Regions from separate parts of the Streptomyces sp. NBC_01116 genome, predicted to be linked through region 1. Evidence: riboswitches for the same ligand, from Rfam matches in the RefSeq annotation. Region 1 holds a riboswitch; the other holds the start of a gene.
What was found. A riboswitch is a leader RNA that binds a small molecule or an ion and turns the genes downstream of it on or off. The one in region 1 is predicted to bind glycine.
Positions count from the first base shown of each region.

Region 1 (5,356 bases):
CAAGGCGGTCGTGGTGGGCGGCCTCGGACCTCGCGGAGTGGTCGCCACCGCCTCGTACGAGGCCCGGCGCCTGGGCGTGCACTCGGCGATGCCCACCGCCCAGGCCCGGCGGCTCGCACCGAACGCCGCCTACCTGGTGCCGCGCTTCTCGCTGTACCGGGCGGTGAGCGACCAGGTGATGGAGCTCCTGGGGCGGCTGTCGCCCCTGGTGGAGCCGCTCAGCCTGGACGAGGCCTTCGTGGACCTGGAGGCCGGCGGGACGGCCGACGACGCGGCGTCGGCCCGTGCGACGGGTGAGGGGCTGCGGGTGGCGATCCGCGCGGTGACCGGCCTCAGCGGATCCGTCGGACTGGCCGGTTCCAAGATGCTCGCCAAGATCGCCTCCGAGGAGGCCAAGCCGGACGGGCTGCTGCTCATCGAGCCGGGCACCGAGCGCGAGCTGCTCGCTCCCATGTCGGTGCGCACCCTGCCGGGGGTCGGACCGGCCACCGGCGACCATCTCAGACGCGCCGGGATGACCACGGTCCACGACCTGGCCGAGGCGGGCGAGGCGGAGCTGGTACGGCTGGTCGGCAAGGCCCACGGCCACGGGCTCTACCGGATGGCGCTGGGGCTCGACGACCGGCCGGTGGTCGCCGAGCGGGACGCCAAGTCCGTATCGGTGGAGGACACCTTCGACGTGGACCTGCACGACCGGGTGCGGGTGCGGGCCGAGGTGGAGCGGCTGGCGGTCCGGTGTGTGGAGCGGCTGCGCGCCGCCGACCGTTCGGGGCGCACGGTGGTCCTGAAGGTGCGCCGCTACGACTTCTCCACGCTGACCCGCTCCGAGACGCTCAGAGGCCCCACGGACGACCCCACGGTGGTCCGTGAGGCGGCGGGGCGGCTGCTGGAGTCCGTCGACACCACGGGCGGCGTACGGCTGCTGGGCGTCGGCGTGACGGGGCTGGCCGACTACACCCAGGAGGACCTGTTCGCCCAGGCCGCCGACGCCCGGGAGCTCGCCCGGCGGGTCGAGGCGGAGGACCGGGCGGCACCTGTGGAGGGCGGCGGGGGGAACGCGCCGGCGGAGCCCGAGCCGGAGGGCGCGGAGCTGCTCGCCGCGCGGCTCTGGCCCGCCGGGCACGACGTGCGCCACGAGGAGCACGGGCACGGTTGGGTGCAGGGGAGCGGCGTGGGCCGGGTCACCGTCCGGTTCGAGGAGCCGTGGAGCGCACCCGGCCGGGTGCTGACGTTCCGCGTCGACGATCCGCTGCTGCGGCCCGCCGACCCGCTGCCGCTCGTCCGTGACGCGGCCGACTACTCCTCCTGGCCCGCCAGCCTGCCGAAGTCCCGGTCGCGCGCCGGCTCTCCGGGCGACGAGGAGTCCAGCCCGTAATGGCGGTAGAGCTGCAGTTCCTGCTCGGGCGAGAGATGCCGGCCGACGCCGAAGTCCGGCGCGCCCTTGATCAACGCGCGGTCGAAGGGGACGCGCAGCGCGTCCTCGACGAATTCGCTGGGCTCCAGGGGGACGAAGGCGTCCCTGCTGAACAGGCCGGTGCGGACGGCCGCCCACTCGGGCACACCCGTCGCGTCGTCGAGATAGACCTCATCCACCGTTCCGATCTTGGCGCCCTTGCGATCGAATGCCTTGCGGCCGATCAGGCGGCGCGGATCGATATCGGTCTGCACGGTGCCTCCCACTGGTCGCAGCTGCTCAGGGTGGACGCTGCCGCTCCACCAGCACCACACAAGTGCAGATCCGTGGCGTCGGCCACTCGAGGATTGCCGCACGGTGGCCGCTGGTAGGCTGACAGTGGCTGCTGACCCCGTGCGGGAGAGTCCTCCGGTGCAGAATCCGGAGGCGCCGAAGGAGCAACTCCTCCCCGGAATCTCTCAGGCCCCCGTACCGCACGGACGAGGTCACTCTGGAAAGCAGGGCGATTCCGTGCGGGCGCAGGCCCAGGCGGACTCGACCCTCACCGACGGTGAAAGTCGGCACGCCCCCGGGCGGGCCGGTGAAGCTCTCAGGTTGAGATGACAGAGGGGGAGGCCGTTCGGGCACCCGCGCCGTGGTGCCCCTCGCAGGTCGTGACAGACCAGGAGGCCTCCACCATGACCCCCCGTCGCACTCCGCTCTCCCAGCTGGAGCAGGGCATTCCGTTCGAGCAGCGCCACATAGGGCCCGACGCCGGAGCCCAGGCGAAGATGCTCGCCCAGGTCGGCTACGGCTCCCTCGACGAGCTCACCGCCGCCGCGGTGCCCGACGTGATCAAGAGCGCGGAGGCCCTGAACCTTCCGTCGGCGCGCACCGAGGCGGAGGTCCTGGCCGAGCTGCGGTCGCTGGCCGACCGCAACGAGGTGCTGGCCCCGATGATCGGCCTCGGCTACTACGGCACCTTCACGCCGCCCGTCATCCTGCGCAACGTCATGGAGAACCCCGCCTGGTACACGGCCTACACCCCGTACCAGCCGGAGATCTCCCAGGGCCGCCTGGAGGCCCTCCTCAACTTCCAGACGATGGTCGCCGAGCTGACCGGGCTGCCCACCTCCGGCGCCTCGCTGCTCGACGAGGGCACCGCGGCCGCCGAGGCGATGGCCCTCGCCCGGCGCGTCGGCAAGGTCAAGAAGGGCGTCTTCCTGGTCGACGCCGACACCCTGCCGCAGACCGTCGCGGTGATCGAGACCCGCGCCGAGCCCACCGGCGTCGAGGTCGTCGTCGCCGACCTGAGCGACGGCATCCCCGCCGAGATCGCCGAGCGCGGCGTCTTCGGCGTGCTGCTCCAGTACCCGGGCGCCTCCGGCGCCGTGCGTGCCATCGAGCCCGTGATCGAGCAGGCCCACGGGCTCGGCGCGATCGTCACCGTCGCCGCCGACCTGCTGGCCCTCACGCTCCTCACCTCGCCCGGCGCGCTCGGCGCGGACATCGCGGTCGGCACCACCCAGCGCTTCGGCGTCCCGATGGGCTTCGGTGGTCCGCACGCGGGCTTCATGGCGGTCCGCGAGAAGTTCGCCCGCTCCCTGCCCGGCCGCCTCGTCGGCGTCTCCGTCGACGCCGACGGCAACAAGGCCTACCGCCTGGCCCTCCAGACCCGCGAGCAGCACATCCGTCGCGAGAAGGCCACCAGCAACATCTGTACCGCGCAGGTCCTGCTCGCCGTGATGGCCGGGATGTACGCGGTCTACCACGGCCCCGACGGGCTGCGGACGATCGCCCGGCGCACCCACCGCTTCGCCGCGATCCTGGCCGACGGCCTCCGGAGCGCCGGCGCCGACGTCGTGCACGGCGCGTTCTTCGACACCCTGACCGTGCGGGTGCCCGGCAAGGCCGCCGGCATCGTCGCGGACGCCCGGCAGCGCGGGGTCAACCTCCGCCTCGTCGACGCCGACCAGGTCTCCATCGCCTGCGACGAGACCACCACCCGTGCGCAGGTCTCCGCCGTCTGGGCGGCCTTCGGCGCCGAGGGCGACATCGAGGCGCTGGACGCGACGGTCGCCGACACGCTGCCCGAGGGCCTGCTGCGCTCCGACGACATCCTGACCCACCCGGTCTTCCACCAGCACCGCTCCGAGACCGCGATGCTGCGCTACCTGCGCAGGCTCGCCGACCGTGACTACGCGCTGGACCGCGGCATGATCCCGCTCGGCTCCTGCACCATGAAGCTGAACGCGACCGCCGAGATGGAGTCGATCACCTGGCCCGAGTTCGGCGCGCTGCACCCCTTCGCCCCGGCCGAGCAGGCGCAGGGCTTCCTCACCCTCATCCGTGAGCTGGAGGAGCGCCTCGCCGAGGTCACCGGCTACGACGCGGTGTCCCTCCAGCCCAACGCCGGTTCCCAGGGCGAGTTCGCGGGTCTGCTGGCGGTCCGCGCCTACCACCGCGCCAACGGCGACGACCAGCGGACCGTCTGCCTCATCCCGTCCTCCGCGCACGGCACCAACGCCGCCAGCGCCGTCATGGCGGGCATGAAGGTCGTCGTGGTGAAGACCGCCGACGACGGCGAGGTCGACATCGCGGACCTGCGGGCCAAGATCGAGCTGCACCGCGACGAGCTGGCCGTGCTCATGATCACCTACCCGTCCACGCACGGGGTGTTCGAGGAGCACGTCGCCGACATCTGCGGCGAGGTGCACGACGCGGGCGGCCAGGTCTACGTCGACGGGGCCAACCTCAACGCGCTGGTCGGGCTGGCCAAGCCCGGCAAGTTCGGCGGCGACGTCTCGCACCTGAACCTGCACAAGACCTTCTGCATCCCGCACGGCGGCGGCGGCCCCGGCGTCGGCCCGGTCGGCGTCCGCGCTCACCTCGCCCCGTACCTGCCCAACCACCCCCTCCAGCCCGCCGCGGGCCCGGAGACCGGTGTGGGCCCGATCTCGGCCGCCCCGTGGGGCTCGGCGGGCATTCTGCCGATCTCGTGGGCGTACGTCCGCCTGATGGGCGGCGAGGGCCTCAAGCGGGCCACTCAGGTCGCCGTGCTGGCCGCGAACTACATCGCCAAGCGCCTGGAACCGCACTTCCCGATCCTGTACAACGGCCCGGCCGGTCTGGTCGCGCACGAGTGCATCGTGGACCTGCGCCCGATCTCCAAGGCGACCGGCGTCTCCATCGACGACGTGGCCAAGCGCCTGATCGACTACGGTTTCCACTCGCCGACCATGTCGTTCCCGGTGGCCGGCACGCTGATGATCGAGCCGACGGAGAGCGAGAACCTCGCGGAGCTCGACCGGTTCTGCGACACCATGATCGCGATCCGTACCGAGATCGAGAAGGTCGCCTCGGGGGAGTGGAGCGAGGACGACAACCCGCTGCGCAACGCCCCGCACACCGCGGCCGCGCTCGGCGGCGACTGGGACCACGGCTACAGCCGCGAGGAGGCCGTCTTCCCGGCCGGAGTGTCCGCCGCGGACAAGTACTGGCCGCCGGTGCGCCGCATCGACGGGGCCTTCGGCGACCGGAACCTGGTCTGCTCCTGCCCCCCGCTGGACGCGTACGACGACTGAGACGGACCGCGGGTGGGCGTGCGCCGTGAGCGGTGCACGCCGGACATGCGTCGGGGCCGGTGCGGAGATCTCTCCGGGCCGGCCCCTGTTCGTTCGCCCGTCCTCAGGCGGCCTTCACCACGCCGGCCGCCAGTGGCCGGTGCGGGGCGATGATCTGCCCGTCGGGCAGCAGTTCGCCGGTGTCCTCGAAGAGCAGGACGCCGTTGCACAAGAGGCTCCAACCCTGCTCGGGATGGTGGGCCGTCAGGCGGGCGGCCTCCCGGTCGGGTGAATCGGCGGTGGGGCAGGGTGGCTGGTGCTGGCACATGGATGGGTTCTTTCGCTGCGTCGAGTCGAGTGTCCTGCGGCTGGATGAGGTGTTCATGGCCGCCCCCCGTAT
Region 1 is NZ_CP108644.1:1,163,902-1,169,257, reverse strand. Features, by position in the region: gene OG245_RS04920 (DNA polymerase IV) at 1-1,375, shown strand, start outside; gene OG245_RS04915 (PRC-barrel domain-containing protein) at 1,297-1,668, opposite strand; glycine riboswitch at 1,801-1,898, shown strand; gene gcvP (aminomethyl-transferring glycine dehydrogenase) at 2,092-4,977, shown strand; gene OG245_RS04905 (DUF5999 family protein) at 5,081-5,284, opposite strand.

Region 2 (5,356 bases), 5.0 Mb from region 1:
CACGAGCGGCGAGCCGGTCCCGACCGCGCCGCCCCGGTCCGCCTCCGCTGGCTTGCCCGGCGGTCGGCACCGCGCTGTACGCCTCCGGCACGTCCGCGCCGCGCACCGCCGGTTACGCCGCGGAGGTCACGCGCCTGAACGCCGTCAAGGAGCCCTGAGCGGGCCGACCGGGGCCGCCCGGCGGGCCCTTCCGGGATCGGCGGGCCTCTCCGGGGTCAGCGGACCCTTCGAAGTCAGCGGGGAAGGGGCGGGTAGCCGTAGCCGGGGGCGGCGGCCGGGGGCGGGCCCGCGGGGGCGTGCGCCTCGCGGTCGTAGAACGGACGGGCGTTCGCGCGCAGCCACATGCCGACCGGGTCGTACTCGTCGGACAGGGCGACCGTGGAGACGGGCAGCCCCTCGGGGACCGCCCCGACCGACTGCCGCATCATCTCGCGCACCGATTCGACGGAGGCGCGTCCGGTGTCGTAGAGGTCGAGGCCGATCGCGAGATACGGGACGCCGACCGCGGGGTGCACCCAGGCGCGGCGCAGGGAGCGGATCGCGGGGGTGCGGTGGGCGTTCTGGGTGAGCAGGGCGTAGAACTGCGGGAGTTCGATGGTGGGGTCGGAGAGCCGGAGCGGTCCGGCGGGCAGCCGGTCCAGGCCGGTGGCGATGCGCCGCAGGTCGAGCCAGGGGATGCCGACGCCGCCCCCGGGGGCGTGCGGATTGAGCCAGATACCCCAGCGGTCGGGGAACAGGGAGCGGGCGATGTCGCGTCCGGTGACCAGCTCGTGGGCGCGGTTCCAGCCGCTGGCGGACAGCTCCTGGGCTGAGGTGACGCAGGGGGCGTAGCCCAGGCCGTCGATCTCCATGTTGCCGTACTGGGCGTCCGGTGAGCCGGCCGTGCCGTGCCAGAGCAGCATCCAGATCCGGCCCTCGGCGACCGCGGCGAGCAGCGCCTCGTAGGCGTCGTAACGCCCGGGGGTCACCTGGCGCAGCATGTGCTCGACCTTCCCGGCCGCCGCAGTGCCTGACGCACTCACCCTGGGTTCCGCCCCTCGTCGATCCGTCGCGTGTCGGTCCGTCGCGTTCGCGTGGTCGCTCCCGGGCGCACGGGAGCGACCACGCCATCAAACCAGCTTATGCGCCACTTCTGACACCGACTTGACGCCACGGTCCGGCGGCACCGTCGCCCGGCTGCCTTCCCCGGTCGTCAGTGGGCGTCGTGCCGGTGGGTCAGTGGCCCACGCGGCGGTAGAACGGGCGCACCTTCTCCCGCATCCAGTCGCCGACCAGGTCGTCCGCCACGTCCAGCAGGACCAGATTGACCGGCCAGGGCGTCTGGACCCGGCCGAGCGCGCGGCCGATGGCGTCCATGGGCGCGCTCTGTCCCGCGCCGTCCCAGGTGGCGAACTCGACGCCGACGAAGAGGACCGGGTCGCCGCCCTCGATGCTGGCCAGCGCCCGGCGGGCGGTGCTCACCACTCCGGTGGCCTCGAACTCCTCGGACACGGTGGTGAGGAAGTCGACCGGGTCGTGCTGCCAGTCCGGCTCGAACAGCCGGACCCGGCCGCCGGTGGCGGGCCCGTCCAGGGCGGTGCGGCCGGCCCGGCACAGCTCGGCGACGGCGGGCGGCGGAAGCGGTATGCCGACCGCGCCGCCCGGGTTCACGGCGATGCCGACCTGCGGGGGCAGGCCCCGGGCGAAGTCGCGGGCGGGGGCGACGGTGAAGGACATGTGGCTGCCGACGCAGCTGAGGAACTGGGCCTCGGAGCTGAAGACGGGGACGAAGGCCGCGCCGTCGATCTCCATCATCGGCAGGTCGAGGTCCGCGCTCGCGGGGGTGCCGCCGTTGGGCAGCGGCACCCAGACGGAGCTGCGGCCGAGCACCTCGACGAGGCGGCCGCCCGCGTCGGGGACGCCGAGCGAGGCCGTCAGCACCTCTTCGAGCTCGTTGGCGGGCCACCCCTGCTGGGGGTGCGCCGGTGCGGGTGCCGGAATGTCCACTGCCTCTGGGCCCTCTCTCCACCGCTTCGGCCGCGCCGTGGCGGCCCTCTGCTCAGGCCAGCACCTTAACCGTCAGCGGGCGGCGGAGGTCCCGGCGGCCGTGAAGGAGATCCGGTCGAGCGCTCCCGCGGCCTCGCGGTCAAGCAGCACCGCGGAGGTGCAGCCGGCGGGCAGCAGCCCCTGCTCGGTGTCGCGGAGCAGCCGGGCGACCGCGTGCCGGTGGCGGGCGAAGGCGTAGCCGGAGACCCCGCGCCCACGCTCGCGCTGCCCCTGCCGCGCCACCTCGGGCGTCACGTCGAGCAGGATCAGGTGGAGGGTGCGGCCCCGGCTCACGGCGTGCCGGGCCAGCCAGCGGCGTACCCACGTCTGGGTGCCGCAGTCGTGCACGACGACGGACTCACCGGAGCGCAGGGCGTTCCAGAGGCCGAGGTAGTGCGCGGCGCGGACCAGGGGGCGGTAGAGGGCGTAGGGCAGTAAACCGGGCAGGGCGGCGGCCCAGCCGTCCCGGGTGTTCTGGGAGTCGATGGCGCGGCCCTGCACCGCCCGGCGGATGAGGGTCGACTTCCCGCTGCCGGGGAGTCCGGAGACCACGACGACGTCACCTGCGGTGAGGTCGAGGCCGTACGGGGCATGGCTGGTGCGCCCGCGCAGGTCGCGTACCACCGGCGCGCCCTCCGTCAGCAGCTCCCGCACGGGAGCGCCGGGCTGTGCGGGCATCGCGCCGTTGGCGACCCCCGCGGTCGGTGCCGACCGCTGCAACGTCATCGCCCATCCCCCTGCCGTCGTGTCCCCCACGCCTGCCTCTGAAGTGTAAAGAAAAGGCAATGAGGCACAACCGTCACAGGGCCTGTTGTAGCCGTATTCACCTGCGTGGGGAGCGGACCCCCCACTCTCCCCCAATGCATGCGATGATGACCCCGCCAACTGCATACCGGCCGTTCGAATCCGCGCGGGAGAGTTCCGGCCACAGTGTGAGCCGGGCGCCGAAGGAGCAAGATCCTCCCTTGAATCTCTCAGGCCCCGTACCGCGTGGATGAGGCAGATCTGAAAAGCGAGCCGTTCCGCGGCTCCACCCAAGGTGCAAGCCGAGCCCCCTGATCCGGGGCGCCCTCCAGGGGCATACCCCGTCAGGGGCTATCGGCGAACCTCTCAGGTTCCGATGACAGATGGGGAGGATTCGTCCTGACGTCGTCATGCCCTGGAGCCGTATCCATGAGCACTGCCCCCCGTCTCACCGCCCTCGACGCCCTGCACCGCTCGCTCGGCGCCACCATGACCGACTTCGCGGGCTGGGACATGCCCCTGCGGTACGCCAGTGAGCGCGACGAGCACAACGCCGTACGCACCCGGGCCGGTCTCTTCGACCTGTCGCACATGGGCGAGATCACCGTCACCGGGCCCGAGGCCGCCGCCTTCCTGAGCTACGCGCTGGTGGGCAACATCGCCACCGTCGGCAGCGGCCGGGCCCGCTACACGATGATCGTCCAGGAGGACGGCGGGATCGTGGACGACCTGATCGTCTACCGGCTCGGCGAGAGCGGGGCCAACGAGTACATGGTCGTCGCCAACGCGGGCAACGCGCAGGTCGTGCTGGACGCGCTGACCGCCCGGGCCGGGGGCTTCGACGCCGAGGTGCGCGACGACCGGGACGCGTACGCGCTGCTCGCGGTCCAGGGCCCGGAGTCGCCCGCCATCATGAAGGCCGTCACCGACGCCGACCTGGACGGGCTGAAGTACTACGCGGGCCTGCCGGGCACGGTCGCCGGGGTCCCGGCGCTCATCGCCCGTACCGGCTACACCGGCGAGGACGGCTTCGAGCTCTTCGTCGCGCCCGAGCACGCCGAGCAGCTCTGGCGGGCGCTGACCGAGGCCGGAGCGCCGCACGGCCTGATCCCCTGCGGGCTCTCCTGCCGGGACACGCTGCGCCTGGAGGCGGGCATGCCGCTGTACGGGCACGAGCTGACGACCGCGCTCACCCCGTTCGACGCGGGCCTGGGCCGGGTCGTGAAGTTCGAGAAGGAGGGCGACTTCGTCGGGCGCGAGGCCCTGACCGCCGCCGCCGAGCGCGCCGAGTCCGCCCCGCCGCGCAAGCTGGTGGGCCTGATCGCCGAGGGCCGCCGGGTCCCGCGCGCCGGTTTCCCCGTCGTCGCCGACGGCAAGGTGATCGGCGAGGTCACCTCCGGCGCCCCGTCCCCGACGCTGGGCAAGCCGATCGCCATGGCCTACGTGGACGCGGCCTTCGCCGTGCCCGGCACCGAGGGCGTGGGCGTGGACATCCGCGGCACGCACGAGCCGTACGAGGTCGTCGCACTGCCGTTCTACAAGCGCCAGAAGTGACATTCCGGAAGGACCGGCGGTAACCGGACCTTCTCGACCGCGCGCGGGCGCCACCGGAGCAACGCGCGCGCGGACGTCACGGAAGTGACGTTCCCCCGTCTCACACCGTAAGACCACCGTTCACCAGCACTCCCCCGCGTACAGGAGAATTCAGGTTATGAGCAACCCCCAGCAGCTGCGGTACAGCAAGGAGCACGAGTGGCTGTCGGCCCTCGAGGACGGCGTGGCCACCATCGGCATCACGGAGTACGCGGCCAACGCGCTCGGTGACGTCGTCTACGCCCAGCTCCCGGAGGTCGGTGACACGGTGACCGCGGGCGAGACCTGCGGCGAGCTGGAGTCGACCAAGTCCGTCAGCGATCTGTACTCGCCGGTGACCGGTGAGGTGACGGCGGCCAACCAGGACGTCGTGGACGACCCCTCGCTGGTGAACTCCGCTCCCTTCGAGGGCGGCTGGCTGTTCAAGGTGCGCGTCGCGGAGGAGCCGGCCGACCTGCTCTCCGCCGACGAGTACACCGCGTTCTCCGGCAACTGAGACCTTAAGGGACCCCCTGATGTCGCTTCTGAACTCCTCCCTCCACGAGCTGGACCCGGACGTCGCCGCCGCTGTCGACGCCGAGCTCCACCGTCAGCAGTCCACCCTCGAAATGATCGCCTCGGAGAACTTCGCTCCGGTCGCCGTCATGGAGGCGCAGGGCTCCGTCCTCACCAACAAGTACGCCGAGGGCTACCCGGGCCGCCGCTACTACGGCGGCTGCGAGCACGTCGACGTCGTCGAGCAGATCGCGATCGACCGGATCAAGGCCCTGTTCGGCGCCGAGGCCGCGAACGTGCAGCCGCACTCCGGTGCCCAGGCGAACGCCGCCGCGATGTTCGCGCTGCTGAAGCCGGGCGACACGATCATGGGCCTGAACCTGGCCCACGGCGGTCACCTGACCCACGGCATGAAGATCAACTTCTCCGGGAAGCTCTACAACGTGGTCCCGTACCACGTCGACGAGAGCGGCGTCGTGGACATGGAGGAGGTCGAGCG
Region 2 is NZ_CP108644.1:6,142,347-6,147,702, reverse strand. Features, by position in the region: gene OG245_RS27170 (enhanced serine sensitivity protein SseB C-terminal domain-containing protein) at 234-980, opposite strand; gene OG245_RS27165 (enhanced serine sensitivity protein SseB) at 1,216-1,986, opposite strand; gene OG245_RS27160 (AAA family ATPase) at 2,059-2,751, opposite strand; glycine riboswitch at 2,927-3,024, shown strand; gene gcvT (glycine cleavage system aminomethyltransferase GcvT) at 3,199-4,323, shown strand; gene gcvH (glycine cleavage system protein GcvH) at 4,481-4,858, shown strand; gene glyA (serine hydroxymethyltransferase) at 4,878-5,356, shown strand, end outside.
Region 2: it holds a riboswitch for glycine, as region 1 does, so the genes downstream of both, gcvT (glycine cleavage system aminomethyltransferase GcvT) here and gcvP (aminomethyl-transferring glycine dehydrogenase) in region 1, are expected to answer to the same signal.